Regions from separate parts of the Vibrio crassostreae genome, predicted to be linked through region 2. Evidence: predicted binding sites of a transcription regulator. Region 2 holds the regulator's gene; the other holds the start of a gene.

Region 1 (16,689 bases), 970 kb from region 2:
GGTGAATACGGTGGTCAATACGTACCGCAGATCCTAGTGCCAGCACTAGACCAACTTGAACAAGCATTTATCGATGCACAAGCCGATCCTGAGTTCCGCAGCGAATTCATGACGCTTCTGCAAGAGTACGCAGGTCGCCCAACGGCACTAACGCTGGCTCGTAACCTTACTAAAGGTACAAAGACCAAACTGTACCTAAAGCGCGAAGATCTACTTCACGGCGGCGCCCACAAGACAAACCAAGTACTTGGCCAAGCACTGCTTGCTAAACGTATGGGTAAGCAAGAAATCATCGCTGAAACAGGCGCAGGCCAACACGGCGTTGCAACCGCTCTAGCGTGTGCTCTACTAGGTCTTAAGTGTCGTGTTTACATGGGTGCGAAAGACGTTGAACGTCAAAGCCCGAACGTGTTCCGTATGAAGCTAATGGGCGCAGAGGTTATCCCTGTTCATTCTGGCTCTTCAACGCTAAAAGATGCATGTAACGAAGCGCTACGTGACTGGTCTGCAACTTATGAAGACGCGCACTACCTACTGGGTACTGCAGCGGGTCCTCACCCATTCCCAACGATTGTTCGTGATTTCCAGCGCATGATTGGTGAAGAAACGAAGAACCAAATTCTAGCTCGTGAAGGTCGCCTTCCTGATGCAGTTATTGCTTGTGTCGGCGGTGGTTCTAACGCTATCGGTATGTTCGCGGATTTCATTGAAGAAGAATCTGTACGCCTAATCGGTGTAGAACCTGCTGGTAAAGGTATTGATACCGACCAACACGGCGCGCCGCTTAAACACGGTAAAACCGGTATCTTCTTCGGTATGAAAGCACCACTAATGCAAGATGAGAACGGTCAAGTAGAAGAGTCTTACTCTGTGTCTGCCGGTCTAGATTTCCCATCAGTTGGTCCTCAACACGCCCACCTAAACGCAATTGGCCGTGCTGAATACGACAACGTGACCGATGACGAAGCACTAGAAGCGTTCCAAGCTATCGCACGTAACGAAGGTATTATCGCAGCGCTAGAGTCATCTCATGCTTTAGCTCATGCAATCAAAATGGCTCACGACGACCCAGAGAAAGAACAGCTATTAGTCGTTAACTTATCTGGCCGTGGTGACAAAGACATTTTCTCTGTACACGACATCCTTAAAGAGAAAGGAGCATTATAATGGATCGCTATCAATCACTATTCACTCGCTTAGCTGAAAAAAATCAGGGTGCATTTGTACCATTCGTAACGGTTGGCGATCCTAACCCTGAACAGTCTCTTAAGATCATGGAAACTTTGGTTGAAGCAGGTGCTGATGCGCTTGAACTTGGTATTCCGTTCTCTGATCCACTGGCTGATGGCCCAACAATCCAAGGTGCGAACATTCGTGCGTTAGATTCTAAAGTAACGCCTGATGTATGTTTTGATCTTATTGGTCAAATCCGCGCGAAATACCCAGAGCTACCAATCGGCCTACTGATGTACGCGAACTTGGTCTACGCACGTGGTATTGAGAACTTCTACGAGCGTTGTGCAAATGCGGGTATCGACTCGGTACTGATTGCAGACGTACCAACCAATGAAAGTGATGAGTTTGTTGCTGCAGCGAAGAAGTTTGGCGTTCATCCAATCTTTATTGCTCCACCAACAGCGAGCGATGAAACACTTCAGTCAGTATCTGAACTTGGTGGTGGTTACACTTACCTACTTTCTCGTGCTGGCGTAACGGGTGCAGAAACAAAAGCAAACATGCCAGTAACCGCACTGCTTGATCGTTTGAACAAGTTCGATGCGCCACCAGCACTGCTTGGTTTCGGTATCTCTGCTCCTGAACAAGTGAAAGAAGCGATTGTAGCTGGCGCTGCCGGTGCTATCTCAGGCTCAGCGGTTGTAAAAATCATTGAGAACAACGTTGAACAGCCAGAAGCAATGCTTAAAGCATTGGCTGAGTTTGTAACGCCAATGAAAGCTGCAACACAGAAGTAATCTTTAGCATTCGCTAAACACGACTGTAGATTCTAAAAGGCACCACAGATGTGGTGCCTTTTTTATTGTTGTCAGAAAAACTCACTAATCGTCAACTTTCATCGCCTTCTTAATCGCAGCCTCATTGAGTGTCGCTTTAATGGGATCAGTGATTTTATCCACTAAGTCGACAGGCATTGGGAATACGATGGTCGTGGTGCGTTCATTCGCGACCTCGGTTAATGTCTGCATATAACGTAACTGAATGGCGTTAGGCGCTTTGTTCAGTACTTCTGCGGCTTCTCTTAGCTTAGTGGATGCCTCTAGCTCACCTGTTGCATGTATCACCTTAGCTCGACGAGAACGCTCTGCCTCTGCTTGTTTCGCAAGAGCTCGCACCATACTGTCATCAAGATCAACATGCTTAATCTCGACATTGGCAATCTTAATCCCCCAGTTATCGGTGTGCTGATCAAGAATTGATTGTAAATCTCTGTTGAGCTCTTCTCGCTCAGACAACAGCTCATCCAATTCATGCTGACCTAGAACAGACCGCAACGTGGTTTGTGAGAGTTGGCTAGTGGCTTCGAGATAGTTCTCCACGTTGTTGATTGCCATCTTAGGATCAAGCACTCGGAAATAGACCACAGCGTTAACCTTAACCGACACATTATCTCTGGTGATCAAATCTTGTGTTGGTACATCTAAAACGATGGTTCGCAAGTCGACTCGCACGATTTGTTGAATGAAGGGAATGATGATAATTAACCCTGGCCCTTTCACACCGTAAAAGCGCCCTAAGAAGAACACTACTGCACGCTCGTACTCGCGCAGAACTCTGAACATACTAGCTATCAACAAGATAACAAGCACGATAACAATACCTATAGTGTGTATAAACATAACCGCCCCCTAATGGTAACGATGGTTAAGCAATAAATAATTCAATCAAGTTTGTCCTAGCATTCCGCGCTAACAGCCCGTGCTAACCAGACTTCGATGGTGTCTCATCGGGCAGCGCTTCAACATCCAAAGAAAGCCCGGTGAGCTTGGTGACTCTGATACTCTGTCCTGCTTTCAGTTCATTGACGCATTTGGCTTGCCAGATTTCACCTTCAACCAGCACTCGACCCGCGCCAGGAAAACCGCTTACAACTTTACCCGTCTCGCCAACCACCGCTTCCATCCCAGTCGTCACTGGCTTATTTCTGACTCGGACTAGCATTGATATTGTTACGACAATAAACGCTACAGAGAACAAACTGATTCCGATAATTAACGGCAATGCGATTTGGTAACCCGGTACTTCAGTGTCCATCAGCATGATTGAGCCCAATGTAAATGCAGCAACGCCACCCAAACCGAAAATGCCAAAGCTCGGACTAAAGGCTTCCGCAACCATTAAAGCTATACCCAACAAGATCAAAGCAAGGCCCGCGTAACTCACAGGCAGCATTTGTAACGAGTACATCGCCAATAACAGACAGATACCGCCCAATACACCCGGTAAGCCGACCCCTGGGTTATAAAACTCCAGCAACAAACCATAGATACCGATGAGCATGAGGATGTAAGCGACATTTGGATTCGTAATCACCGAAAGCAAACTAAAGCGCCAGTCTTGTTCACGCTCGACAAAAGCCACATCACTAAGTTGGACTTCCTGATTGATACCGTTGATTATGACGGTACGCCCGTTACTCAGTTCAACCAATTGCTGAAGGTCGCTGGCAATAAAATCAATCACGTTAAGCGAAAGTGCATTCTCTGAGTCCAAACTCGCCGCTTCTCTTACCGCTTTTTCTGCCCATTCTTCGTTACGTTTGTGCAGCTTAGCCAAACTGACAATGTAAGCCGCTGCATCATTGATGACTTTCTTTTCCATCGCAGTGGTGGCTTTTACCTGATCTGAGTTCTCTTGTTTCGTTGCGTCTTGTTCACTCGCAGAAGTGTTGTCGTCTTTATTGGTATCGTCTTGAGGCGACAAGGGATTAGTCGGCGCTTTGCCACCACCAAGAGACACTGGCGTGGCTGCGCCTAAATTGGTTCCGGGCGCCATGGAAGCAACGTGGCTGGCAAGTAAAATATAGGTACCGGCACTCGCTGCTCGTGAACCCGCAGGCCCAACCCAAGTAGCGACTGGAATCGGTGAGGTGGTGATGGATCGAATAATGTCACGCATCGATGAGTCTAACCCGCCAGGCGTGTTCATTTTCAAAATAATGAGCTTTGCTTGCTCATCGTGAGCTTGTTCTATTTCTCTAGTGAGGTAATCACTGGTCGCCGGACCTATCCCTCCGTTCACCTCAATCACCCAGACATCATCGGCCTGAGCAAACACTGAGCTGAGCAACAGAAGAAACGCAAACAAGTACTTTAATATAAAAGTCATAGCCCCTCTCCTTACAACTGAGATGCTAGATAGACGTTTTATTTAAAGCGCAGAGGTAACATCTTGGTAATAAATAGATACCTTAAGCATAGTTCAGGCTAAATTTCACACAACACGTACCTGTGGATTTACCCCAACACAAACGCTCAAAAAACACTCGCGAATGAAATCAAAATGTTAATGGGACGTTTTCAACACCAACGATTGTAAATCATTCACAAAACCTCCAGCGAAAAAGCTTTTATAAATTCAACAAATAACATCGCTATGAAAAACCAAGGCAAACGATTGCATTGTTGTGCAAAATCAACAAATGACATTAGACCACCTGTTTTTCAGAGACTTTCACCTCTGCTCATATTGATAAATGTAAAGGATACGTGTAAAACTCGTCGCGAAATATTAATCCAATGGTACATCGTACATTGGTGAGTAGTTCTGGGATTTTTATATTTAGTAGCACAGAGGTTATGGAAGTGTTAAAAGAAAAGAGTTTACTAAGCAACATCGGCGTTCAAGTCGTTATTGCAATGATCGTCGGTACTGTAGTTGGTGCGATGATGGGTGACAGCGCAACTATGTTCGCTCCACTGGGTGCTATCTTCATCAACTTGATCAAGATGTTGGTTATCCCTCTAGTCGCAGTTGCACTGATTTCAGGTGCTGCTGGTTTAGGCAACAGTTCATCTGCAGGTAAAGTCGGCGTAACTACATTGGGTTACTTTGCACTAACGTCTGCACTTGCTGTAGCGCTAGCGCTAGTAATGGGTGAAGTATTCGAACCGGGTCGTGGTATCGATGTTTCTGGCGTAGAAGGCATGTTCTCTTCTGAATACGCTGCGAAAGGCGAACTTCCAACGTTCTGGGCAACCATCACTGGCATGATCCCTACCAACGTTTTCCAATCATTGAATGAAGCAAACATTCTGCAAATTCTCGTTTTCTGCTTATTCTTCGGTATTGCGATTTCTAAACAAGCGAAAGAAAAACGTGATCCTATCATCAATGGCGTAAACGCGATTGTTGACGCTATGGTTTGGATGATCAACAAGGTTATGATCATTGCACCACTTGGCGTATTCGGCCTAATGGCAGAAGCAGTTGGTACATTCGGTTTTGGCGCACTTATGGTTGTGTTCAAACTGTTCGTTGTTTACATCGCTGCGATCCTGATCTTCGGTTTTGTTGCTTACCCACTGATGATTCAAATCTTCACTAAGACTTCAGCTAAGAAGTTCCTAGTGGCAATGAAGAAGCCTCAAGCGGTTGCACTATCAACAGCCTCTTCAATGGCTACACTGCCAGTAACAATGGAAACGGTAGAGAAAGAACTTGGCGTTCGTAACTCTACGGCTTCATTCGTTCTACCTCTTGGTGCGACGATCAACATGTCTGGTAATGCAATTTACTACGGCTTAGTTGCTATCTTCTTTGCACAACTGTTCAACATAGACCTGTCTATGGGTGCCTACGTTGCTATCATCGTAACGTCTACGCTTGGCGCAGTTGGTCAAGCGGGTGTTCCAGGCCCTTCTTTCCTAGTGGTTGCGGTTCTTCTAGCGGCTGGTATCCCTATCGAAGGTCTACCTCTGTTGTTCGCTCTAGACCGTATCTTCGATATGATCCGTACTGCTCTGAACATCACTGGTGATGCAGCATGTGCAGTAATCGTTGATTCTCTAATCAAAGACGAAGCGAAAGAAGCTGAGCTACAAAAACAGCAAGCGTAATCAATAAACGCTAAGTTGGTGGTGATTGAATTGATACCACCAGCTTAAACTAAAAAATCCGAGAGCCTCACAGCCCTCGGATTTTTTGTTTTTGGTGTTCTAGTTTTAAGCGTTACGCGAATTACAAATCAGCGCCATAGATATCAAACGTGAAGTACTTAGAAGCAATCTTGTCGTAAGTACCGTTTGCTCTGATCTCTTCAATCGCGGCATTGAATTGTTTCGCCAGTTTTGAATCCTGTTTTCTTAGTGCTAAAGCCGTACCTTCACCAATGTAGGCTTTGTCAGTTACTGCTTTGCCTTTAAATTCAAAACCCTCACCTTCTTTCTTGTCTAAGAAAGCCAATGACAGTTGATCTGAGTTGCCGAAGGTGAGATCTAGACGGCCATTTTGCAGATCCAGATACACTTCATCTTGCCCGGTATAACGTTTAATGTTTGCCACATCACCAAACTTATCTGTTACGTAGCGATCGTGGATCGTGCCTTGTTGTACACCGATGGTTTTGCCCGCTAAGCCGGCCTCATCGACGCTGAATTCCGCGCTTTTAGCAGCAACAAACACGGCTGGAGTTTGGTAGTACTTATCAGTAAACAAGATCTTACGCTTACGCTCTTCGGTAATACGCATTGAAGCCATAATCACATCTGACTTTCTCGCCAACAAACTTGGAATTAGCGAGTCCCAACTTTGTGAAACCCAAGTACAATCGAGTTTGGCTTGCTCACACAAGGCATCAGCTATCTCAATATCAAACCCAACAGGCACACCGTCACTGTTTTTATAGTTGAATGGCGGATACGTAAAGTCTGACGCCAAACGGATTTCTTTCGCCTGTACCGTTGTACCAAGTAAAGCAGCCGCACAAGCGAGTCCTAGTATTATCTTTTTCATCATTGCCATCCTAGATATGATCTTTATCGAGTTGAGATTGAGTTTCTTTATGTTGAGATTGTTGAATTTGTCTGCCTTGTTGATTCTTTTCTAATTCGGTTTGGTAGCGTGTTAGTGACGTTATCACTTCTAGCATGCTCTCTTGGCTACCAATACTGATTCGAACACAGTTACGCAAAGCAGGTTCATGGTTTTGATTCCTTGTCACAATGCCATCCTTCGCCAATACACTGAACACTTGATGCCTAGGTTTTTGACGCAGCAAAATAAAGTTCGTCGATGAAGGGTAAACAGACTCGATGAAATCAAACTGCGTTAACTCACAAGCAAACCAGTTGCGTAGTTCGACCAGCTTTTGTGTAGCACCTTGCATCACTGAGACTCGTTCATCAGACAAAGCGTCTAGCACGATTTGCGATGAGCAATCTGGCATTGGATACGGTGGAATTAATTTAGCGACATACTGCATCACATTTTGACTCACTAAGATAAAACCACAGCGCACCGCAGCAAGTCCAAACGCCTTAGATAAAGTGCGAATCACAACCAAGTGCGGATAACGCTCAATAAGGCTAACGGCTGACGTTTGTGGTTCAAATTCGATATACGCTTCATCAACCACCACTAGAGATTTCCCGATAGTCCCTTCCAGTACCTGAATCAAATCCGATCTGGGAATCACATTACCCGTTGGATTGTTTGGTGAACAAAGGAAAACGATATTGACCAACTCAGCTTTATTCAGAATGTCAGCAACATCTAAGCTGAAATCTTCCTGCAAAGGAGAGTCGAGCGTTTCAATCGCTAATGCATCAGCGCAAAACTCATACATGGCATACGTTGGTGAACAAATCAGGATATTGTCACTCGCGGGCTTACAGAATGTTCTGATCAGTAAGTCAATCGCTTCATCAGCGCCACGAACAGCAACAGTTGCAGCGTCAGTTCCGCAATACGCTTGGTAAGCCTTGGCAATATCTTGTGGTAAAAAGTCTGGGTAACGATTATGGCTGGCTTCTCCTTGAAACAGCGAGCTTTCCAATTCGTTCGCGTTTAGCCATACACGTCCATCACCACCAATTCTTCTTGCCGATTGATAAGGTATTAATTTTTTTACAGCCTGAGGCACTAAGTTATCAATAAAAGATGTCAAGAAGCTATCCCTTTCACAAAATCACAATGTCTTCACCACTGCCTTCATATTCAAAAAATGTGAACTATACACATATTGAATCACAAATGATGACTAAGTATTTACATTCAAACAGAACACTATTGATAAATGAATCGAAATAATCACATAATAGCCATGATAAAAAGTCATAGGTAAAGATATGAATAGCACACTTCCTTCAACCAAAACCTTGCTCGCATTTTTATCGACGGCAAGGCACCTTAACTTTACGCGCGCGGCACATGAGCTCAATGTCACGCAAGGTGCAGTGAGTCGTCAGGTACTCTCGTTTGAAGAAAGCCTTGGCTGCGACCTCTTCTATCGCCATGCTCGAGGATTGTCTTTAACGCCGAAAGGAGAAGAGCTGGTTCCCTTGATACAAGGAACGATTCATCAACTGCAATCGGCTCTGAATCAAGTGGCTAGCTCTCCCTCTAAGATCAAACTCAATGCTCCGAGTTGTATTACCTCTTGGCTCTTACCCAAGTTGATGTCATTTCAACAGGCCTATCCTGATATTGATGTCGAGCTCACTTCGACCATCAAGCACGTTTTTGAGCCAAGCTTTGATCCCTTCGATGCGGTGATTACTTATGGCAAGAAACCAAGCCAACACTCAATTGTTAGCCAACTACTGTTCAACGAGCAACTAGCTCCTGTCTGCCAAACACAGAGCATTGTTCCAAGTCACCTGATAGATAGCACTTCAACTGTCATCAAGCCACACAAGCTTGCTCAGTACACTTGGTTACACGCTAACAATGAGCAGAGTGACTGGCGACTATGGTTAGAGCACATAGGAAGCCATGACCTTTCAAGCAAGAACAACCAACAATTCGCGACACTCGACCAAGCGATGAATGCCGCGATTCAGGGCTTTGGTATAGCAATCGGTGACATCACGCTTGCTAAGCAAGATATTGATTTGGGCAGATTGGTGAAAGTGAGTGAAGGCAGTGTCTTTTCGGGAAATGGATACTTCCTATTACAACCCAAGAACCGTCAGAATGCCTCGCTATCAACCTTAGTCGATTGGCTAGTCGATTAACGGTTATCAAATTGCTTTGACATAGATAACCCAACCAATATACAGCAGGTTGCACCTTATTCATCATGCAGCTTGTCACGGAGGATAGGCTATGACCTTACAAAGACATACGTATTACGGCTTAATTCACCATGGAATTAAAACCTTATTAATGGACAGAATTGGTCACTTCACAGAACGTGAATATCACGAGTATCTCGACTTAACGACCGGTAAATCGACATGTTTTGCCATGAGTGAACAAGAACTCGAAAACACCTTAGACAGTTTGAAAAGCGAAGGTTATCTTGAAGACATCAAGAAGCTGATACCTCGCTACCAAACCTCGTCAATGCGATAACCTGTCTAAACTCGTTAAACACGATGAAGGGTTAGATGGAATTAAATGGCACCCAATTGTCTCGGGCTATTTAGCATCGAGACAGTTTTCGTTAGACTGTCTGCAACTCAACTAACTGGATAGTCAGTGCCACATGAAGCAAATCCTTGATTTCATTCCTCTCATTATTTTCTTTGCGCTGTACAAGATGTATGACATCTATACCGCGACTGGTGCTTTGATCGTTGCATCTGCAGTTCAAATTGTTTTGACGTATTTCATCTACAAGAAAGTAGAAAAAATGCAGATCATCACGTTTCTGATGGTTGCCGTATTTGGCGGCATGACCATCTTCTTGCACGACGACAACTTCATTAAGTGGAAAGTGACCATCGTTTACGCGCTGTTTGCTATCGGCCTGACAGTCAGTCACATCATGGGCAAGTCAGCTATTAAAGGAATGTTGGGCAAAGAGATTTCACTTCCTGAGTCAGTGTGGGCCAAGATCAACTGGGCATGGACTCTGTTCTTTACTCTATGCGCTATTCTCAACGTTTACGTTGCTTTCAACCTACCGTTGGATGTTTGGGTGAACTTCAAGGTGTTTGGCTTACTCATCGCTACCCTGCTCTTCACCTTACTGACGGGTGTATATATTTATAAGCATTTACCAAAAGATCAGCACCTACAAAAAGACCAACAGCAAGAACTAACAGACAAAAATACCGACGAGAAGTAACCCTAAGGGATGAGTCCTCATTCCCTTTTTGATACAATTCTTATCAATATGCTATTTAACAGTGGCCAATGATACTCGTTATCATTGGCCACTGGCTTTTTTGTGTTGCGGAAACTGGTCAAAATAAAGCCTATTATTTAATGACAATCTCACTAAATTAGCGCTCATCTGGTTTCTTGTTGTTCATTGCACTCATTTGCCAATGTACTTAACCAGTCAACACATCTGTTTTTATTTAAAAAAATCAATACCATCAAGAGTACAACAATGACTATTCAATCAACTTTGAACCCGATTGGTTCTTTACTTCTTCGCACATTAGCGATGCCTTCTGATACAAATGCAGCAGGCCAGATTTTCGGTGGTTGGATAATGTCTCAGCTCGACCTAGCTGGCGGTATCTTGGCGAAAGAGATCTCTAACGGCAAAATAGTCACAGTTTCAGTATCAAGTATCGAGTTCAAACAACCAGTCTCTGTGGGTGATGTGGTATGTGTTTATGGTGATTGCACTAAGATTGGTCGCAGCTCGATGAATATCGACCTAGAAGTATGGGTTAAGCCGGTACTTGACCACGGCATCGGTGACCGTTACAAGGTTTGTGGCGCGACATTCAACTACGTCGCGGTTGATGAAAGTGGTAAGCCTCGCTCTATCAATAAATAGGACTTTTCACTCCGTCGTTTACGTAAATGGTCTTTAGTTCGAGTCAATGAAATAGCTAAAGACCATAGCGCTCTCTCGCACCATTTCACAATTTCTTATCATTAGCCCTTCCAATACCAATTAGTTCGCGTAAATTAGCAAGATAGCGAATTTAAACGCCCCAATTCAGTGAAGTAAAATAAGGATATCTCAATATGTGGTACGTGATTTTTTCTCAAGACGTCGAAAATTCATTAGAAAAGCGCCTAAGTGTTCGCCCACAACATCTAGAACGCCTACAAACACTTCACGATGAAGGCCGACTTTTGACAGCAGGTCCAATGCCAGCAATTGATTCGGATAACCCTGGCGAAGCGGGTTTCACAGGCTCTACTGTGATTGCTGAGTTTAACTCTCTAGAAGACGCACAGGCATGGGCAGACGCAGACCCGTACATCGAAGCTGGTGTCTACCAAAATGTCATCGTAAAACCATTCAAGAAAGTATTTTAACGTGAAAAAATGGATTATTGGCTCACTAGCTATGGCTCTGCTTGCAGGCTGTGCTTCAAGAGAGCAAGACCAACAAAGACAACTCGAGATGATGGCGCAGCACCGTGCTGGCGTTTTATCCGCAGGCCTACCCATTGAGTATGGCCCGCTGTCAGTGATGCGAGTGCTCGCAAAAAACACCGTGATTGAAATCATGATGATCTACAACCAAGATGCTAAAGGCGCGAAGCCTTTAAACCAAGTTGTCGATATGAGTGTGAATAGCTACTGCACTAACTCAGAAGTAAGAGCAAACCTAGACATGGGCTTGGCTTACAACATCAAGATTCGCAACACACGCGGACAATTGATGGTTGAGAAGCTGATCAGCAAAGATACTTGCCAGAGCAGCAGCTAGATTCGAGATTCGAGATTCGAGATTCGAACAAATATGAACGTCAAAGCCTCGCAGTAGCGAGGCTTTTTGTTTTGAGTCATCTAGCTCTAGTGACAGTTAAGCTTCTGCTGACTCCCACTCTTTACGCAATGCCTTAGTCGCAGAGACTAAGTTAGTCAGTGCTGCTTCTGTTTCTGCCCAATTTCGAGTCTTCAGGCCGCAGTCTGGGTTTGCCCATAAGCGTTCTGCCGGAATTTTCTCAGCTGCTTTCTTCAACAGACCAATAATCCACTCTTGTGATGGAATGTTTGGTGAGTGAATATCGTAAACACCCGGGCCAATCGCATTCGGGTAATTGAACTCTTCAAACGCTTTAAGCAGCTCCATGTTCGAACGAGAGGTCTCAATGGTAATCACGTCGGCGTCTAGTGCAGCCACTGAATCAATGATTTCGTTGAATTCGCTGTAACACATGTGAGTATGAATCTGAGTCTCTGGCTTAGCACTCGCAGCTGAGATCTTAAAGGCATCTACCGCCCACTCTAAGTATTCTGCATGGTCGCGCTTTTTCAGAGGTAAACCTTCGCGAATCGCTGGTTCATCAATCTGAATAATGTTGATTCCAGCGTCTTGTAGGTCAGACACTTCATCGCGCAACGCAAACGCCAATTGGTTAGTGATCTCTTTACGTGAGATATCTTCACGTGGGAACGTCCAACACAAGATTGTGACAGGTCCTGTGAGCATCCCTTTCATTTGCTTTGAAGTCAGAGATTGAGCATAGGTCGACCACTCCACCGTCATCGGTTTTTCGCGCTCGATATCAGCCACCACAATCGCTGGTTTCACGCAGCGAGAACCGTAGCTTTGCACCCAACCAAATTTGGTGGTTTGGAAGCCTGCTAGGTTTTCAGCAAAGTATTCCACCATGTCGTTTCGTTCCGCTTCACCATGAACCAACACATCTAAGTCGAGTGCTTCTTGGCGTTTCACCGCATCCGCGATATGACCTTTTAGTGCAGTGGTGTATTCCGCTTCGCTCAACTTTCCAGTGCGATAAGCGCTGCGTTGAACACGGATCTCGCCAGTCTGTGGGAACGAACCGATGGTTGTGGTTGGCAATAAAGGTAAACCTAGTACCTCTGATTGATGCGCGGCGCGTTCTGCATAAGGTGTACTGCGCTCCGCCAATGCTTTAGTAATAGTATTAATGCGAGCCTGTACCTGTGGCTTATTAACATGAGTTGCACTCTTACGAGCCACAATCGGCTGGCTGTAAGTCTCGCACGCTAAAATGGCATTTTGATCGCCGTCTAGCGCCGCACCCAATAAGCTAACCTCTGTGACTTTCTGTTTCGCGAAAGCAAACCAGCTTTTCACTTCATCGCTCAGTGAATCTTCTAGCTCTAAATCAACCGGGCTGTGTAGCAGCGAACATGAGCTTGCCACCCACAGCTTATCGCCTAGCTTCTCTTTCACAGGTTGCAGTTTCGCTAGCTGAGTAGCCAAGTCTGCTCGCCAAACATTGCGTCCGTTGATAACACCAGCAGACAGTACCCACTCTTCCGGTAGTTTACTCACGACTTCATCGAGCTGTTGTGGCGCAGCGGCTAAATCAATATGTAAGCCATTCACTGGCAGTTTGACGATTTTGTCTAATGTGTCCGTCACCGAATCAAAGTAAGTGGTCAATAGTAGCTTCACATCACCTTGAATCACTTGATAAGCCAATTTGAATGAATCTGCCCACTGTTTTTCAAGCTCAAGCGACAGAATAGGTTCGTCGATTTGAACCCACTCAACACCCAGTTTGGCAAGCTTAGCTAAAATCGCTTGGTAGGCAGTAAGTAGACGTGGAAGCAAGGCTAAGCGATCAAAGCCCTCTTCTACTTCCTTACCCAAATACAAGTAAGACAACGGGCCAAGAAGGACTGGCTTAACCTTATGCCCAGCTTGAATTGCTTCATTCACTTCATCAAACAGTTGCGGCCAGCTCACTTCAAACGAATCATCTTTACTGAACTCCGGAACAATGTAGTGATAGTTAGTATTGAACCACTTGGTCATGTCAGATGCCGCCGAGCTATCTTTTGTGCCATTTTCCAAACCATGTTGACCACCACAACAGGTTGGCTGCTTTTGAGATTGTATTTGAGTTTGAGATTGCCCACGGCCAACGCGGAACAAGGTATCTAAGTCTGGGAAGGCTTTCTCTTCTTCAGAGCCACCAGCGTGACGCTTTGGCACATGACCCAAAAGCAAAGTCGTTGTTAACACATGGTCGTACCATGCGAAGTCACCCGCAGTTGCAAAGCTTAGATTCGCGTCGGCTTGTACATTCCAGTTACGATTTCTCAGTTCGCTGCCGAGCTGCTTAAGCTCTGACTGGCCAATCTCGCCGCGCCAGTACTTCTCTAGTGTGAATTTCAGTTCGCGTTTTTCACCAATGCGTGGGTAGCCAAGAATATGCGTTGTCGTAGTCATGAGCCTGTTCCTTATTCAATAATTGTTAGTATCTTTTCAGACCACCTATTGAAGATTACGCTTTATCAAAAAGGCGTCTGGATGGCTAAACTATCCACCCAATCTGAATAATGAACAACGTCCAAATATTCATCTTGTTTATTAAAAATATTCATCTTGAATAAACCAAAGATGAGGAACTAAAAACCATCTAGACATCTAGACGTTTACAAATGATAAAAAACCCCGTAGGGTGATTATTAAGAAATATTGAATTGGCTTAGGGAATATGAGGAATACTCATGATAGAGCTTAAACACCTTCGAACATTGACTACCTTGAGAGACAGCGGCTCACTGACAGCAACTGCAACCTCTCTTCATCTGACGCAATCGGCACTTTCTCATCAATTGAAAGACCTTGAGGCGCGTATTGGCGGTCAGCTTTTCCTTCGTAAGACTAGGCCAGTTAAATTCACTTCTGAAGGTGAGATTCTGCTTAAGCTCGCCGATGAGATACAGCCAAGAATCGCTAAAGCAGAGAACGAACTCGCAAGCCTAAAAGAGGACGTGAATGGGCGTTTGCACATGGCGATCGAGTGTCACTCATGCTTCCAATGGTTAATGCCCGCTTTGAAGGAGTACCAAGTTGCTTGGCCAAGCGTGACATTAGATTTTTCATCGGGCTTTGGTTTTGAGCCTCTACCCGCATTAATGGCTGGTGAATTAGACTTGGTGATTACCTCCGACATTCAGCCACGTTCAGAGGTTCATTACGAACCACTTTTCGATTTCGAGATGCGTTTGATCACTGCAATAAACTCGCCTTTGGCTGAAAAGCCAAGCATTGAACCGCAAGATCTTAGCGATCTCACGATGCTCTCCTATCCAGTTCAAAAACAGCGTTTAGATGTCGTGAAGCACTTTTTGCAACCTGCAGGTGTAGAACCTAAGAAGTGGAAGCAGGCAGACAACACCTTGATGTTGGTGCAAATGGTATCGGCAGGATTAGGTGTCGCGGCATTACCAAACTGGGCAATCAGTGAGTTCTCAAGGCAAGGCTTGATAGCCAGCAAGCCGTTAGGTAAAGGGCTTTCGAGAAGACTGTTTGCTGCAGTAAGAAACTCAGAAAAAGACAAGCGTTACCTACAGGCTTTCTTTAGTACGGCAAGGCAGCAGAGTAAGAGTCACCTTGATGGTATTGAGGTCGTTTAACAATAACCATCGTCAACTAACTCCGCTTACACCAAGCACAAGAAACAAATGCCAGAAACAAAAAAAGTCACAGATAATCTGTGACTTTTTAGTTTCAGTACCGATGATTTTCGATACGTGCTGATTCGCGAAAAATAGACTATCTTGCGTAAGATTTAAACTGGTTAGTCAGTGGGTCGTATTGATAGCCAAGCATATCAAGCTTACCGACGACACTTTCTATATCCATCTCATACATGCTAATGAGCTCTTCAAAACTGTCGCACTCTAAGCGCAGTTTTTCGTTCACTATTCCCAGCAAGATAATGCTATCCAGGCTTTTGACGTTGCTTAAATCCATCTCGTACTCCTTACGAACACACTGACTAGAGTTAAGTTTAGAACGCTTACCAAGGTCACGCTAAAAAACAGATCACACTTCTTAAATCATATACGTGGTTACAATGCCCGAAGTTACAATGCCCAAACTGGCGTTAAACCAACAGCGGCCGCTAATAACATCAACAATGAAACCGTAAGTTGAAGCTTTTCAGGTGTCTTAACGAACAGTAGATGCCAACACCACACCACGATAGAAGAGATCAACAAAGCGAAGCTAAATAGTAACGTGGAAATTACTGGCTCTAACTGAGCTTCAGAGAGTGAGTAAACATTCACGACTGTTGCCAGTACCACCAACATACCCGCCAATACACCCACCACTGGCAAAACACGGTGGAAAGCTTGCAAACGCGTTCTTGCGATCGTCAGCAGTAAATGACCAAACGCAGCACCTAACAATACCACCAACAGCAGAGTCGTAATGATGCCGACTGTGGTTGCTTGCTCAGTCGCTTGAATAGCAACGTACGACAACGCCAAACCACACGCCAAATACATAACCCAAATAGGGCCAGAGTCACGTGTCTTTTTGGTTTGAACTTGAGAATAGAAATAAAAGATTGCGAACACGACCAGAAAGGCTTCAATTTTCACTGAGGCAACCGCCAGCCACAACACGCCAATTGCAGGCAACATCTTGTGAATACGGCCACGTTGTCCCGGGCAAATATCCCCTTTCACCAAGATGAGGGTTAAGATCAGTTGGGCTCCTAAAAGCATCGGAGCAAATTGTACTAATAACGTTTCGACCATTGTGGATCTACTTCTTCAGACTTATTTTCGCGAATAATATCAAAAACTGCTGCGAACACTAATCAAAATCACAAATTAGCGACGTTATTCAAGGCT
Region 2 (16,689 bases):
CTTCCAGGCTTTGCAGATGTTGCCTTGCACCCATTGTCGTCATGCCAAATTCTTCTGACAGTTGTTTCGCGGTTACCGCGCCTTGACGCTTAATGGTCTGTAAGATTTTGTCGCTTGTTTTCATACTATCCCTACCTCATGAACCTTACTATTATGAGGCAAGGTGTTTATAAAGCAAACCATTTACTATATTGATGATGATTTACTCTATAGCTCGCGTTTTACTTTATAGCTCGCGTTTTACTCTATCGGCAGCCATGGTGAGATTCTGGTGCGCCAATAAAAACAAAAGGCTGATACTTGGTATCAGCCTTCGAATATTCTGTTTCACCGAGTTTAGACTTACAGGATATGACCTACTACTTCTGGATCTTTACGCTCTAGGTAGTGGATAGATTTGATGCGGCGAATCGTACGGCAGCGGCCACGGATAAGCAGAGTTTCTGTGGTTGCGATATTACCCTGACGAGTAATGCCTTCTAGTAAGTCACCCTTAGTGATGCCCGTTGCTGAGAATACAACGTTGTCGCTGCGTGCCATGTCTTCCATCTTCAACACGATACCCGCCGTTACGCCCATTTCTGCGCAGCGCTCAAGTTCAAGTTCACCGTGCTTACGGTTTTCTGCTGTGTCGCCTTTCACTTCGTGACGAGGTAGAAGACGACCGTGCATATCACCATCAAGTGCGCGAATTACCGCGGCAGAAACCACACCTTCAGGTGCGCCGCCGATGCAGTACATGACGTCCACTTCGCTGTCTGGCATACACGTTAAGATAGAAGCCGCAACATCACCGTCTGGCACAGCGAATACACGAACGCCCATAGCTTGCATGTCGGCGATGACTTGATCGTGACGAGGCTTTGCCAGTGTGGTTACGACTAGAGTATCGAGTGTTTTACCTAGTGCTTTCGCAATGTTTTCTAGGTTTTCTGTTAGTGGTAGTTCTAGGTCAATCACGCCTTTAGCACCTGGGCCTACAACCAACTTCTCCATGTACATATCAGGCGCTTTAAGGAAGCTGCCTTTTTCGCCTGCAGCCAATACAGCCAATGCATTTGATTGGCCCATAGCTGTCATGCGTGTCCCTTCAATTGGATCAACTGCGATGTCGACAGCGTCGCCGCCCACACCTACGTTTTCGCCGATGTACAGCATAGGTGCATCATCGATCTCACCTTCGCCGATAACAATCTCACCGCTAATTTCGGTTTTGTTTAATAGGCTACGCATTACTTCTACAGCAGCGCCATCTGCAGCGTTTTTATCGCCACGGCCAAGCCACTTGTAACCAGCTAGTGCTGCACCTTCTGTGACACGAGAGAATGACATTGCTAAATCGCGTTTCATGCGGACTCCAAAATTTTCAAAGGGGGAATAGAAATTTCGCGGCGAATTTTACCATATCCAAAAGGAAACGTTTGCCTTTTTGTTTTTTGGAGATTGCTCTCGATCAATTCGCAGTGGAAAACAGTTATTATTCATCAAAATAATCGGTTTGCCGTTGTGTCGCTAATCGTTCACGTCAATATTCGGTAAAAAGCGCTGTTTTTTTCATCGAATGGCGCAAAATATCGAATATATTGAGTGTTTATCCTTGCTCTGCTGAGTAGAATGGGGAAATAAGTGGAGTGAACCTTCACCATCAAACGGATAACTTAAAGGTAGGCCAGAATGTCTTTTGAAGTACTAGAGCAGCTAGAAGCAAAAATTCAAACAGCAGTAGATACAATTGCACTTCTTCAAATGGAAGTGGAAGAGCTTAAAGAAGAGAAACAAGCACTAGCAACAGAAGCTGGTGAGCTAAAAGCAAGCCGTCACGAACTAGAGCAAAAAACTCAGCAAATGCAGGAAGAGCATTCAGCATGGCAAGATCGCATCCGTAACCTTCTTGGTAAAATGGATGAAGTAGAGTAATCGACTCTTCAGATTTAAAAAAACGCCCGCTACTCAGTAGCGGGCGTTTTTGTTTGCGTTCTAATACTTCGTATTCTTATGCTTTGTTTTAGTATTCAAAGCCGAGTGAGTTACTCGACCTCTTCTTCCTCAACATCCAGATCGAGTTCTACATCTAGAGGTTCGGCTGAAAGAATGATACCGGTGTTGTCGGCGTAGAGGTAATCTTCTGGTAAGAAGGTCACGCTACCAAAGTTCACTGGAACGTCTAACTCACCGACACCCTCTTGGCTCGCACCAACGGGAATAGAAGCCAAGGCTTGGATGCCTAAGTTCATGTCTTCAAGCTCATCGACTTCACGAACACAGCCGTAAACCACAATACCTTCCCACTCATTGTCTTCGGCAAGTAGGGCAATCTCAGCATCAATCAGCGCTTTACGCAGTGAGCCACCACCGTCGATTAACAACACACGCCCCAGACCATCTTGCTCTAGTACAGAGCGAATCAAAGCGTTGTCTTCAAAACACTTTAATGTCGTGATCTGTCCTGCGAAGGATGCTCGTCCACCGAAGTTGCTGAACATTGGTTCCACGACATCAACTTGATCCAAATATATGTCGCACAGTGCTGAAGTGTTGTATTCCATTCGTATACCTTTTGAACAATGAGCTTACTTTGAGTATATCGGTGCTTGATCCCTTTGCAATGATTAGTCTCATTTAACTCAATAGAGTTTGAGCTACGACAACCCCTGCAAACAATAGGTTAGTGACCAGTGAGCATTTCACAATCACTGGCATCATTGGTGCAATCTGCGCGGGTTTTTCGGTTTCCCAAACAGCTTTGCCATGTTTATAAACAATAATAATACTCAGTAAAAACGGCAGGCTGATCCAGGCTGGCTTTTCTTGAATCAGTAGGTAAATAGCGAAAGACGCAAGGGCGAGACCAAGCAAGGCGAAATGATAGTGCTTAGCTTTGCGCTGTCCTAGGCGAACTGCCATGGTACGTTTACCACATTCGCTGTCGTTTTCGATATCGCGCATGTTGTTGATATTGAGTACCGCAACCGCCATCAGTCCGCAGCCCAGTGCAGGGAGAAACAGGCTTGGTTCAACATGGCCAGTGTGCAAGAAGTAAGTCCCCGATACACCTAACAAACCGAAGAAGATAAACACCGATAAGTCGCCAAGGCCGATATAGCCATAAGGTTTATTACCGACGGTGTAAGCGATGGCTGCAACAATGGCTAATACGCCTAATGCAATGAAAGATAAGATACTTTCAATCGAGGTTAAGGCGTGAAAAATAAGAATCAGCCCAGCGACCATGGTAAACACGATGTTGAGAATGATCGCTTGCTTCATGGTTTTCGCTGTTACCGCGCCAGATTGCATGGCGCGTGTTGGTCCCAGGCGATTTTCGTTGTCTGTGCCCTTAACTGCGTCGCCATAGTCATTGGCTAGGTTCGACAGAATCTGTAATAGGGTGGCGGTTAGAAAAGCCAGTAGTGCTATCGATAAAGAAAACTGACCGCCGGCGAACGCTAAACTACTTCCTGTAAGAATAGAGACGAGTGCAAGAGGCAGAGTTTTTGGTCGTGCGGCATCAAGCCAAATCAGTAGAGATTGTTTCATCGTAGGTCTATTTCTTTGTAAGTCTTCGTTTCAAACTGTGATTTGAGTATACGCCCATTTTTCGGGTAATAAAAAGCCCACTCGAAAGTGGGCCTTGAATTCGCTTATTAGCTGCTATTTCTTTGAGATAGAGCAATAAGTTGGAGTTTGGTGTGCTACAGGATGAAGCGACTTAAGTCTTCGTCTTCTACGAACTCACCAAGTTTCGACGTTACGTAAGCTTCATCAATAACAAGCTTGCTGCCAGCTTTGTCTGTTGCTTCGAATGAAATCTCATCCATTAGACGCTCCATTACCGTGTGTAGACGACGCGCACCGATGTTCTCAGTGGTTTCGTTTACGCGCCATGCTGCGTCCGCAATCTGGTTGATGCCATCTTCAGTGAACTCAATGCTCACATCTTCTGTTTTCATTAGGGCAATGTATTGCTCTGTTAGAGATGCTTTTGGTTCAGTCAGGATGCGTTTGAAGTCATGCGCTGATAGTGCTTCAAGTTCTACGCGGATTGGTAGACGACCTTGTAGCTCAGGGATCAGGTCAGATGGCTTAGCCACTTGGAATGCGCCTGATGTGATAAACAAGATGTGGTCAGTTTTAACCATGCCGTGCTTGGTTGATACTGTGCTGCCTTCGATAAGAGGCAGTAGGTCACGCTGAACACCTTCGCGAGATACGTCTGGGCCTGAGCTGTCGCCACGCTTACAGATTTTGTCGATCTCATCGATGAATACGATGCCGTTGTTTTCAGCGTTGAAGATCGCGTTCTCTTTTAGCTCTTCTTGGTTCACAAGCTTTGAAGCTTCTTCTTCCGTCAGTGCTTTGAATGCGTCTTTGATTTTCATCTTACGCTTTTTCTTGGTGTCGCCTGCTAGGTTTTGGAACATGCCTTGCAGCTGGTTTGTCATCTCTTCCATGCCTGGAGGTGACATGATTTCAACGCCCATTTGCGGCGCGGCTACATCAACTTCGATCTCTTTGTCGTCTAACTTACCTTCACGCAGTTTCTTGCGGAAAATCTGGCGAGTGTTTGAAGAGGTGGTGTCTTCTGTTGATTGCTCGTTCTGACCCCAAGCATCACGTGCTGGTGGTAGAAGGGCATCAAGAATGCGTTCTTCAGCTTGTTCTTCAGCGCGGTACTGTACTTTCTCCATCGCTTGTTGGTGTGTCATCTTGATTGCAACGTCCGTTAGATCACGGATGATTGTCTCAACTTCTTTACCAACGTAGCCAACTTCGGTGAACTTAGTCGCTTCTACCTTGATGAAAGGCGCGTTTGCTAATTTCGCTAGGCGGCGAGCAATTTCAGTTTTACCGACACCTGTTGGGCCAATCATTAGGATGTTCTTTGGTGATACTTCAACACGCAGGCTTTCTTCAAGCTGCATACGACGCCAGCGGTTACGCAGAGCGATAGCTACTGAACGCTTAGCGTTGTCTTGGCCGATAATGTGGCGATTGAGTTCGTGAACAATTTCGCGAGGAGTCATCTCAGACATGGTTTTTCCTTAATTCTTTAATCACTGTTGAATACAACGTTATTGATGGAAGCGGTCGTTACTCTGGCTTTGGCAGCTCAACGGTGCTTTCTAGTTCTTCAATAGTGTGGTGATGGTTGGTGAAGACACAGATGTCGCCCGCAATGTTCAGCGACTTTTCTGCGATTTCACGCGCATCTAAATCAGTATTTTCTAATAGTGCAGTAGCTGCTGCTTGAGCGAAGTTACCGCCCGAACCGATCGCAATCAGGTCGTTCTCAGGTTGAACGACGTCACCGTTACCTGTGATGATCAGTGAAGCGGTCTCATCCGCTACTGCTAACAGTGCTTCTAACTTACGTAGAGCACGGTCGCTACGCCAATCCTTCGCCAGCTCAACGGCAGCTTTGGTTAGGTGACCTTGGTGCATTTGCAGCTTGCTTTCAAATTTTTCGAATAGCGTGAAAGCATCAGCGGTACCGCCAGCAAAACCTGCCAGTACTTTGTTGTTGTATAGGCGACGTACTTTACGGGCATTGCCCTTCATTACAGTGTTGCCTAGAGATACTTGTCCATCACCCGCGATGACGACTTTATTATTACGACGTACAGATACAATGGTAGTCACGAGTAGGGCCTCTTAATATTTCTTATCTTTGGGTATAAAAAGTATATGAGGATGGCGCTCGGATAATTCAAGGAAGGGTGAGTGATGTCGTGCAAACTTATCGGCGGAAGTTGTAAGGAAATTTGGTTAAAGGGGAGGGGATAAAAGAAAACCTCCACAGTGGGAGGCTTTCGGTGTTTGGTTTTCGGCTTTTACTAAGACCGAGACTGCCGCTGAATCTAAATTACTCGGTGTCTTTCCAAATAGCACAAGGTTCGATTTTCGCTCGTTGCAGCTTATGGCGATCTCGCTCTGCGTCACGCTTCAACTTGTATGGACCTAGAACCACACGGTACCAGCTACTGCCATCTTTCTTGCGGATCTCACTCGAGATACCTTGGAAGGCAATATCCAACTTACGAGCTTCTGCCTGCGACGAGGTTTTGTAAGCGCCACACTGCATGATGTAAGGGATCTTCGAGATCTCTTGCTCTTTGGCTTTCACTTCGATTTCGCGGCTTGGCAGCGTTTCAACGTAGTCCCATTTCTCTTCAGGAGGCGGCGGAATCACTTTCGCTGGTTTTGGCTTAGGTTTTGGTTTGGTTACCACAGGAGCAGGTGCTGGCGGCTCAGGATCATTACTCAATAGGTAAAGTCCGTAACCAAAACCACCGGCAAGGAGGATCGCCAAAAGACCACTGCGCCAAGGTTTACGGCGAGGGGCTTGTTTTTTGGTCGGCTTTTTCGTACCACGACCGCGCTTTACATAATCTCTATTAGCCACAAGACATTTCAATAGTTGCTGATTCTGCCCTCATGGTAATCCAGATTGCGCGAGGATAATAGTGCAGAAATGGAAGCGGCACATCAAAATGTGCCGCAGATTTGTAAGGGTATTTTTGAAGGTTACATTCGAGGTGGTGCTGTACTGCCTCGAACCACTAATTTAGCTTCAAGCAGACGAGAACCTGCTTGCACATCGTTGCCTTTCAGTAGATCAAGCATCATCAACATCGCTTGGCGTCCAATCTCATAGCGAGGCTGAGAAATGGTAGTTAGCGGTGGATCGCAGTATTGAGCGAATTGGATGTCATCAAAGCCGACAATCGATAGGTCTTGAGGAACGCGTAAGCCCAGCTTCTTCGCTTCTTGAATCGCGCCAATGGCCATCGCGTCGTTATGACAGAAGATAGCTGTAGGCTGTTCAGGAAGTGCCAACAATTGACGAACCGCTTGAGCACCGGCTTCAAAAGTAAAGTCGCCGACAGTGCTATAGGCAGGGTTCATTGATACTCCAGCGCGACGCAGCGCTTGTTGATAGCCTTGTTGGCGGAACTTACACAGCGTTGCCGATACTGGCCCTGATATTTGAGCGATACGCTTATGACCTAACTGGGCTAGGTAGTTCACGGCTTCAAATGCAGAGGTCAGGTTATCGATGTGTACGGTAGGAAGTTCAAGTTCAGGGGCAAACTCACACGCCATCACCATTGGTGGTAAGTTCTTTTGTTCAGACTTACTGACGTCAAATGGATGGTCAGTGCCAAGCAATAGCATACCGTCAGCTTGTTTGGTGAAAACTAAGTTAACAAACGAAGACTCACGCTTCTTTTGTTGGCCGCTATCACCCAGTAAGACAAGGTAGTCATTTTCTACTGCGGCATCTTCGATACCACGAATGATCTCGGCGAAATAAGGGTCACAGATATCAGGAACGATAGTGATGATGGTTTTTGATTCGTTGCGACGTAAGTTTCTAGCTAATGTATTGGGTGAGTATCCAGCTTCAAGTACTGCTGTTTCCACTCGTTTACGAGTCGAAACTGAGACTTTCTCAGGGTTCATCAATGCACGTGATACCGTGGCTGTTGAGACGCCTGCTAGCTGGGCAACATCCTTCATTGTCGCCATAAATTAAACCCTCTTTTAAGTTCCTTTGTCGCCTAAGTATCTAAGGCGTGAATAATAAATGTAATCGAATAGATATTATGAAAGTGTTGCTAACACTTTTTTTATTGCAATATTTTATTCGTTTAATCCGTGTAAAGTTACGGCTAGATTAACAAAAATCACATGACTCGTGTGAACTTGCTCACGAGAAATATGAAATATTTGTGAACAAACTTATCATTAGTTTTAACCCGAAGGGGTTTAGCTCAGATCTTGCGGCTCTATGTCGAGTGACCAACGAACTTTTTTCGCGGCGGGTAACATATTAATTGCCGGCTTAGCGCTCATTAATAGCTTCTGCATTAACGAGCGAGTTTGAGTCTGTAAGATTAACTGCCAGCGCGATTTGCCTGCTCGTTTTGCTAATGGGGCTGGGGTTGGTCCTAGCACCATACAATATTGATCAAACAGCGGGTGCGATTCCAATGTGTGACGAACCTGACGCAAGAACTCTTCCACCAAGCGAGTGTCATTGGCTTCTGCTCTAAACAGAGTCATAAAGGTATAAGGCGGTAACATTGCCTGCTTACGTTCTGCCAGCGCCGTCTGAGCAAAGTGGTTGTAGTCTTTATGCAGCAAAGCTTGCAGCAACCCATGTTCTGGGTGGTGAGTCTGTAAGATCACCTCACCGGGTTTGCTTGCTCGTCCTGCGCGTCCCGCTACTTGGATGAATAGCTGGGCAAGACGTTCAGACGCTCGGAAGTCACTGCTATATAAAGAGCCATCGACATCCAATAACGCCACAAGTGTCACATCAGGGAAATGATGACCCTTAGCAAGCATCTGCGTGCCGATAAGAATTTGGAATTCACCCTTACGAATCGACTCGAGTGCGCTTTCTAAGCTGCCTTTACGGCGGGTGCTGTCGCGGTCAATACGAATGGTTTTGTATTCAGGGAATAGTTGGCTAAGCTGAGCCTCTAACTGCTCGGTACCGACACCCACTGTCACTAAGTTCGCAGACCCACAACCTTGGCAATTGTGCACGATATGCTGCTGAGAACCACAGTGGTGGCAGCGCATCTCATTACTGTATTGGTGATAGGTATAGTAAGCATCACAACGTTTACACTCGGCAGTCCAACCACAATCGTGACACATCAATGCGGGAGAAAACCCGCGGCGATTGAGGAACAGCATCACTTGGTTGCCTGCTTTGAGGTGTCTTTGCATCTCTGCAATCAACGACGCAGACAAGCCACTTTCTAGATATTCACCTTTAACATCCAATACCTTATTGGTGGTCGGCAGTGCGACACCCGCACGTGAAGTAAGGGTGAGATAACTGTATTTACCGATCTGAGCGTTGTGCAGTGTTTCAAAGGCCGGAGTCGCCGAGCCTAACACAACCGGGATCTGCGCTTTATGAGCACGCATGATCGCCACATCACGAGCGTGGTAGCGAAGGCTGTCTTGCTGTTTATAAGAAGCATCGTGTTCTTCGTCGACAATGATAATGCCTAGATCAGCAAACGGCGTGAACAGAGCTGAACGGGTACCAATCACGATGCCCGCTATTTTATCGCGTGCCGATAACCAAGCATTCAGTCGCTCAGAATCGTTTAAACCCGAGTGGATAACCTCAACAGGCACATTAAAGCGTCGCTTAAAGCGGTTAATCGTTTGAGGGGTGAGGCCAATCTCAGGCACGAGTACTAACGCTTGTTTACCTTGATCGAGAATCGGCTTAATCATATTCAGGTAAACCTCGGTCTTACCTGAGCCAGTGACGCCTTCTAACAGGAAACAACCAAAGTCGGTTTGGCTATTTACGGTCGCAATCGCGATGGCTTGTTCAGCATTGAGCTTAGGTTTGTCTTGGTCGTTTTCAAGATCAACTGGCCACGGCTGACGCTTCGGCTTTTTCTCTACCGATTCAATCCAGCCTTTCTCTTCTAGTGTCTTGAGTACGGCGCTGCCAACTTCTTCATCAATGAACTCTTGATGGGGAACGGGGCCTTGCTCAAGCATGTGCATCACTTTGGCTTGTTTGACTGCGCGACCAAAACCTTGCATCAGTTGGTCTTTGCCTGATGGCGTTAACTGCCACTCAACCAGCGTTGCGAAGTCGGCGGCTTTGCCTTTTCTTAGAGCACTCGGAAGGGCGTTAGCAAAGGTTTCGCCAAGAGGGTACTGATAAAATTGACTGCACCACATTAACAGTGAATAGACAGATTCCGGCCAAACAGGCTGATTGTCTAATAGGGCTTTAATGGGTTTGAGCTTATCGAGCTCGAATTCAGATTCGTTAACCAGAGCCGTTACAATACCGGTTAAGGTTTGTCGTCCAAAAGGCACAGAGACTCGTCCACCAATAATAGGAAATAGGTGGCTAGGAATCTTGTAATCGAACTGCTTGTCGAGTGGAACAGGCAGTGCCACGCGGGCAATCATTGGACGCATAAAGGGACGGCTTTATCTGAATTGACGAGAGCGAACAGTCTAAAGGATAAGGCGGTTAAATTCGAGAAGCAGTTTGGATGAAGGCGGCGAGTTAACGTATACAGACAACGACAGCTCGAAATCTCAGGCCGATAAAGGAAATAAAGAGAGAATTGGTGAAAAATGTATCAAATCAGTTGATCCTGCCTTATAGATTCATTACTATACTGCGCCTTAAAGGTATGGCTTCATCACTCTTTTGTGTCGATGCGGTGTCTTTATTTCTTTTTTAAACTACGTGTGGTGTGCGGCTTAGAATCGTATAGCGACACGGCCTACTTGAGGTTATCCCATGAAAGCTGGAATCCACCCAGAATACAAAGCAGTTACTGCAACTTGTTCTTGCGGCAACACATTTGAGTTCAACTCAACTCTTGCAAAAGAATCTATCCACCTAGACGTATGTGACAAATGTCACCCGTTCTACACTGGTAAGCAACGTATCGTAGATACTGGCGGCCGTGTTGATCGCTTCAACAAGCGTTTCGGTGCTCTTTCTAGCAAGAAGTAATTCTCGCTATTTAGACATGAAAAAGGACACTTCGGTGTCCTTTTTTGTTGCCTGAAATTTAAGAAAGCACTGATTTTCATTCAAGCTTCAATCCCGCCCAACGATTAAGGTGCCTACCTTTCTATTGCAGGGCAATTCCTTGCGAATCTCTCTTCACCAAAATTCAGCTCGAAAGTTCAACAAGCGACAGTAATTTCAACTGCTCACTGGTCTTATTAGTAGTGAAATCTCGTTTTTTAATGAGACAGAGGCTCCAACCACCTAGGAACTTTGAAGTACATCCATTAACATGAACAAGATCCCCCAAATAATAATATCCTAGGAACCTACACCTATGTCTGAAGACAGCAGCCAAGCTCAATCCTCTCAAGAATTATCGCCTCAAGAACAATTCCGTCAGCAAGCTCTTGATTATCATGAGTTCCCGATTCCAGGCAAAATTGCCGTAGAACTGACGAAGCCTGCAAACTCTGCAGAAGACCTAGCACTTGCATACAGCCCTGGTGTGGCTGAGCCTGTTCGCGAGATCGCACAGAACGTTGATAACGTCTATAAGTACACAGGTAAGGGCAACATGGTTGCTGTTATCTCTAACGGTACAGCGATTCTTGGCCTAGGTAACCTTGGTCCTATTGCTTCTAAACCTGTAATGGAAGGTAAAGCGCTACTGTTTAAGCGTTTTGCTGGTTTAGATTCTATCGATATTGAAGTAAAACACCGCACAATCGATGAGTTCGTTGATACGGTTGCGAATATTGCAGATACATTCGGCGGTATTAACCTGGAAGACATCAAAGCACCAGACTGTTTTGAGATTGAACGTCGTCTGATTGAGCGTTGTGATGTACCAGTATTCCACGATGACCAACACGGTACTGCGATTGTAACAGCAGCAGGTATGCTTAACGCGATCGAGCTTCAAGGTAAGAAGCTAGAAGAGTGTAAGATCGTTTGTCTAGGTGCTGGCGCAGCAGCGGTTGCGTGTATGGAACTACTGATTAAGTGTGGCGCTCAGCGTGAGAAGATCTACATGCTTGACCGTAAAGGTGTGATCCACACTCGTCGTGACGACCTAAACGAATACAAAGAGCTGTTCGCTAACAACACAGATAAGCGTACGCTTGAAGATGTTATCGAAGGCGCTGACCTGTTCTTGGGCGTATCAGGTCCTAACCTGCTTCCAGCTGAAGCACTAACGCTAATGGCTGATAAGCCAGTTGTGTTTGCATGTTCAAACCCAGATCCAGAGATCAAGCCAGAGCTTGCTCACGAAGTTCGTTCTGACCTTATCATGGGTACAGGCCGCAGTGATTACCCTAACCAAGTAAACAACGTACTTTGTTTCCCATTCATTTTCCGTGGTGCACTAGACGTGCGTGCAAGCGAAATCAATGACGAAATGAAGCTGGCAGCGGTTAAAGCGATTCGTGAACTGGCGAAAGAAGAAGTTCCGGCTGAAGTACTGGCAGCGGCGGGTGAAACTGCACTGGAATTTGGTAAAGGCTACATTATTCCTAAGCCAATGGACCCACGTCTACTTCCTCGCGTAGCAAAAGCAGTAGCAGAAGCGGCTGTTGAATCTGGCGTTGCTCGTATCGAAATGCCTGCTAACTACATGGCGTAGTAGCTGCTGCTCAATTGAGCGCAAAAGAATAATAAAAAACCGACTCATTGGGAGTCGGTTTTTTTATGTCTATCATTCACAGCGCAGTCATAAAAATAATGCGCGATGTGATAAATAAGGTTCAGCTAGAGCGAATCAATAATGAAGGCAGTGACTGAGTTGTTTTTATTCTTCGTCAAACGCTTCGAACTCGATACCCATCTCTGTCATCAGCTTTTTCACTTCAGCAGGAATATCGTCTGGGCGGTCTTTACGAAGGTCTTCATCCGTTGGTAGTGGTTGGCCTGTGTACGCATGTAGAAAGGCTTCGCACAGTAGCTCACTGTTTGTTGCATGGCGTAGGTTGTTAATCTGGCGGCGAGTACGCTCGTCAGTTAGAACCTTTAACACTTTTAGAGGGATAGAAACTGTAATCTTCTTTACTTGTTCGCTTTTCTTTCCATGCTCAGCATATGGGCTTATGTATTCACCATTCCAGTCGGCCATTGCGTACCTTCATCACTTTAGTTGTTAGAATAAATTAATAGTGGTGATTTTAGCGGGATTTACCGCCATAAGCAAAGACATATAGACGTCTAGAAGTGTTGACGTCTCACGTTTATGAAAGTAAAGTGAATAACATATATCTAACACAGCCGCAAAATGCCGACAAGCAGCTGTGATTCTCAGACGCAAAACTTGTAAGGAAGCACCTATGAGCAGCCGGAAGCCAGCAACAATCGCAGTACGTACTGGTATCGAGTCAGACACGCAACACCATGCCGTTGTCCCACCTATTTATCTTTCGACTAACTATGGGTTTCCCGCTTTTGGTGAAGTGCCAAAGTACGATTACACCCGTTCTGGTAACCCAAACCGTGGTTTACTAGAAACGGCACTGTTTGAGCTTGAATCGGGCAAAGGCGCGGTGGTCACTAACTGTGGTACTTCGGCGCTTAACTTATGGATTTCTGCTTTCTTAGGCGGCGATGATCTTATTATCGCACCACACGACTGCTACGGCGGTACTTATCGTCTGTTTAACACTCGCTCGCTAAAAGGTGACTTCAAAGTTCTGTTTGTTGATCAATCGGATCAAGCGGCGCTGGATGCGGCGATCGCGCTTAAGCCAAAGTTGATCTTAATTGAAACACCATCGAACCCTTTGGTTCGTGTAGTGGATATTGCAGAAACTTGTCGTAAAGCGAAAGAGGTTGGTGCTCTGGTTGCTGTCGACAACACGTTTTTGACTCCTGTGTTCCAAAAGCCTTTAGAGCTGGGTGCGGATTTTGTTATTCACTCAACCACTAAGTACATCAACGGACACTCGGATGTTATTGGTGGCGTTGTAGTTACAAAAACTGAAGAGCACGCTGAAGAGCTAGCATGGTGGGGCAACTGTATTGGTGCGACCGGCACACCATTTGATAGCTACATGACTCTACGTGGTATTCGTACGTTAGGTGCGCGTATGCGAGTTCACGAAGAGAGTTCACGTGAAATTCTGGCGTCTCTGCAGCAGCAAGATCTCGTTGGCACTATTTATCACCCAAGCCTTCCTGAACATCCGGGTCATGATATCGCGAAGAAGCAGCAGTCTGGCTTTGGTTCAATGCTGAGCTTTGAGTTTGCAGGTTCATTTGAAGCGCTTAAATACTTTGTTGATAAGTTAGATCTATTCTCTTTGGCGGAATCACTGGGCGGTGTGGAAAGCTTAATCTGCCACCCTGCGTCGATGACTCACCGTGCGATGGGCGAAGAAGCACTGGCAGAAGCCGGTGTTTCTCAACAGTTACTGCGTCTTTCTGTTGGCCTTGAAGATGCTGAAGACTTGATTGATGACCTCAAGCAAGCGTTTGAAAAAACACAAGGCTTTATCGCTGAAGGGGAGGGTTAATAATGGCAACCTTTCGCCAGCTACATAAATTTGGTGGTAGCAGCTTAGCGAATCCTGAGTGTTACCAACGCGTGGTCAACATTCTTAGAGAATACTCATCTGCCACTGACTTGGTCGTGGTATCGGCAGCGGGTAAAACAACGAACCGCTTGATTGAGTTTGTTGAAGCGCTCGACAAAGATGGTCGTATTGCCCATGAATGTTTGCAAGCACTTCGTCAGTTCCAACTTGAGCTGATTGAAGCGCTGCTTGAAGGTGAGTCTGCGGCTCAGCTAACGGCTACCATTCAACAAGAATTTACCGCTTTGGGTGAGCTAACAGCTCCTCTAAGCGAAGCGCAAAAAGCACAAGTGCTAGGACATGGTGAGGTTTGGTCTTCACGTCTATTAGCCGCTTTGTTGTGCCAACATGATTTACAAGCGGTTGCTCAAGATGCACGTGCCTTTTTGCGTGCAGAAGTGGGTGCTCAACCTGAAGTTGACCGCGCACGTTCTTACCCTCTAATTAAAGAAGCCTTAGCGCAGCATGCACATTGCCGCGTCGTGATTACTGGCTTTATGGCTCAAAACACTGAGGGTGAAACGGTTCTACTCGGCCGTAACGGTTCGGATTACTCTGCAACTGTGATTGGTGCTTTGGCTGAGGTTGAACGCGTAACGATTTGGAGTGACGTCGCTGGTGTATACAGCGCAGACCCTCGCTTGGTTTCGGATGCGTGTTTATTGCCTCTGCTTCGCCTTGATGAGGCGAGTGAACTCGCTCGTCTAGCGGCTCCAGTGCTTCATAGCCGAACGCTACAGCCTGTGGCTCAAAGTGCTATGGACTTAAGCTTACGCTGCAGCTATCAGCCAGAGGCGGGCTCTACACAGATAGAGCGTGTACTGGCATCGGGTCGCGGCGCAAAAATCATTACCTCTTTGGATGAAGTGCTTATCGTGCAGTTGACGTTTGGTCATGGCCATGATTTTGACCGTCTAGAGAGTGAAGTGCTTGAAGGGCTTAAGCGCGCTCAACTTGAGCCGCTTGCTTACGAGCTTGAACCGGACCAGCACTGTTTGCGCCTTGCTTACACAGAAGAGATCGCTGGTGGCGCTTTAGAATATCTGCAAGATCACGCGATTGAAGCTGAGATTAAGCTTAAAGAAGGTTTCTCTTTGATTGCTGCCGTGGGTGCTGGCGTGACTAAGAATCCGAACCATTGCTACGGTTTCTACCAACAGCTTAAGAGCTCGCCGGTTGAGTTCATCTCAGAAGCGAACTCAGGCTTAAGCTTGGTGGCAGTAATTCGTAAGAGTGAAACATCAAGCCTAGTGAAAGGCATTCACTCTCAACTGTTCCAAGCGCAGAAGCGTGTTGCGATTGCTTTGTGTGGTAAGGGCAACATTGGTTCAAGTTGGTTAAGCCTGTTTGCTGAGCAAAAAGCGGAACTTGAAAAACGTCGTGGAATGAACTTTGAATTGGTTGCCGTGGTTGATAGCCAAACCTATTGGTTCGACGATCAAGGCATTGATGCGACCTCAGTGAGTAAGTGTTTTGACGATGAAGCCATTGCCAATAATGGTAACGACTGGTTAGAGCGTTTAGGTTCTATTCAGGGCTACGATGAAGCGGTTGTGTTAGATGTTACGGCAAGCCCAGTGCTTGCAGCAAAATATCTGCAAGTCGCACAACAAGGTATTCACCTGATCTCGGCTAACAAGGTGGCTGGTTCTGCATCGAGCGAGTATTACCATCAAGTACAGGATGCTTTCGCTAAGATCAGCCGTCACTGGTTGTACAACGCGACCGTTGGTGCAGGCCTGCCGATTAACCACACAGTCAGAGACTTGCGTGAAAGTGGCGATGACATTATTGCGCTGTCAGGTATCTTTTCAGGCACGCTGTCTTGGTTGTTCCAACAGTTTGATGGCACAGTGCCATTCAGCGAGTTGGTCGACTTAGCATGGCAACAAGGCCTGACTGAACCAGACCCGCGTGCTGACCTAGATGGTTCAGACGTGATGCGTAAGCTGGTGATTCTAGCGCGTGAATCGGGTTTAGATATCGAACCTGAAAACGTCAAGGTGGAATCTCTTGTACCAACAGAGCTGCAAGAGCTATCAGTGGATGACTTCTTCGATAAAGCTTCTGTACTGAGCGAAGAGTTGGCTGAGCGTTTAGAGAAAGCACATTCTCAGCAGAAGGTTCTACGTTACGTAGCGCGTTTGGAAAAGAATGGTAAGGCAACCGTAGGCGTTGAAGCTCTGTCCAAAGAACATGCTCTGGCGAACTTGTTGCCTTGCGATAATATCTTTGCGATTGAGAGCAAATGGTACAAAGATAATCCATTGGTTATCCGTGGCCCGGGTGCAGGACGTGAAGTCACAGCTGGTGCAATTCAATCTGACCTAAACAGAATGTCTAGCCTGTTTTGATTTTCAGATCGGTTGGTTTAGTGTCTAAATAGCATACTATTCACTAAGATAAATCAGGCTGAAAGCACGATGTGTTTCTCAGCCTTTTTTCTTCCTTATTTCTGCTTTGCGACCCATCTAACGACTTGAGTTTTACTCACGATCTACTTGAAAAAAATTCATAATGGATCTGTTGACATTAAATCGTATTCAATACATTCTACAGACATATAGACGTCTAAACGTCGTTTAAGGATTTGAGTTTTTAGTGGTT

Evidence for each region. The regulator MetJ, encoded in region 2, represses methionine synthesis genes. The targets are predictions, from matches to a motif close to TTAGACNTNTANANGTCTAA.
Region 1: a site for MetJ is predicted at 14,457-14,476, ahead of metE (5-methyltetrahydropteroyltriglutamate--homocysteine S-methyltransferase). Genes of this name have one in related genera too.

Annotation. Positions count from the first base shown of each region.
Region 1 covers NZ_AP025476.1:2,230,200-2,246,888, forward strand. The annotation lists gene trpB (tryptophan synthase subunit beta) at 1-1,167, shown strand, start outside; gene trpA (tryptophan synthase subunit alpha) at 1,167-1,973, shown strand; gene OC193_RS09965 (slipin family protein) at 2,058-2,855, opposite strand; gene OC193_RS09970 (NfeD family protein) at 2,938-4,344, opposite strand; gene OC193_RS09975 (dicarboxylate/amino acid:cation symporter) at 4,755-6,074, shown strand; gene OC193_RS09980 (ABC transporter substrate-binding protein) at 6,196-6,969, opposite strand; gene hisC (histidinol-phosphate transaminase) at 6,980-8,122, opposite strand; gene OC193_RS09990 (LysR substrate-binding domain-containing protein) at 8,304-9,191, shown strand; gene OC193_RS09995 (hypothetical protein) at 9,283-9,531, shown strand; gene OC193_RS10000 (septation protein A) at 9,665-10,249, shown strand; gene yciA (acyl-CoA thioester hydrolase YciA) at 10,517-10,915, shown strand; gene OC193_RS10010 (YciI family protein) at 11,110-11,406, shown strand; gene OC193_RS10015 (GspS/AspS pilotin family protein) at 11,408-11,803, shown strand; gene metE (5-methyltetrahydropteroyltriglutamate--homocysteine S-methyltransferase) at 11,900-14,266, opposite strand; gene OC193_RS10025 (LysR substrate-binding domain-containing protein) at 14,548-15,459, shown strand; gene OC193_RS10030 (DUF4250 domain-containing protein) at 15,599-15,799, opposite strand; gene OC193_RS10035 (hypothetical protein) at 15,913-16,593, opposite strand.
Region 2 covers NZ_AP025476.1:3,200,465-3,217,153, reverse strand. The annotation lists gene OC193_RS14510 (helix-turn-helix transcriptional regulator) at 1-124, opposite strand, end outside; gene glpX (class II fructose-bisphosphatase) at 343-1,350, opposite strand; gene zapB (cell division protein ZapB) at 1,675-1,917, shown strand; gene rraA (ribonuclease E activity regulator RraA) at 2,028-2,546, opposite strand; gene OC193_RS14490 (1,4-dihydroxy-2-naphthoate polyprenyltransferase) at 2,620-3,537, opposite strand; gene hslU (HslU--HslV peptidase ATPase subunit) at 3,693-5,033, opposite strand; gene hslV (ATP-dependent protease subunit HslV) at 5,092-5,640, opposite strand; gene OC193_RS14475 (SPOR domain-containing protein) at 5,864-6,403, opposite strand; gene cytR (DNA-binding transcriptional regulator CytR) at 6,526-7,530, opposite strand; gene priA (primosomal protein N') at 7,771-9,972, opposite strand; gene rpmE (50S ribosomal protein L31) at 10,304-10,522, shown strand; gene OC193_RS14455 (malic enzyme-like NAD(P)-binding protein) at 10,857-12,146, shown strand; gene metJ (met regulon transcriptional regulator MetJ) at 12,312-12,632, opposite strand; gene OC193_RS14445 (O-succinylhomoserine (thiol)-lyase) at 12,841-14,022, shown strand; gene OC193_RS14440 (bifunctional aspartate kinase/homoserine dehydrogenase II) at 14,025-16,436, shown strand.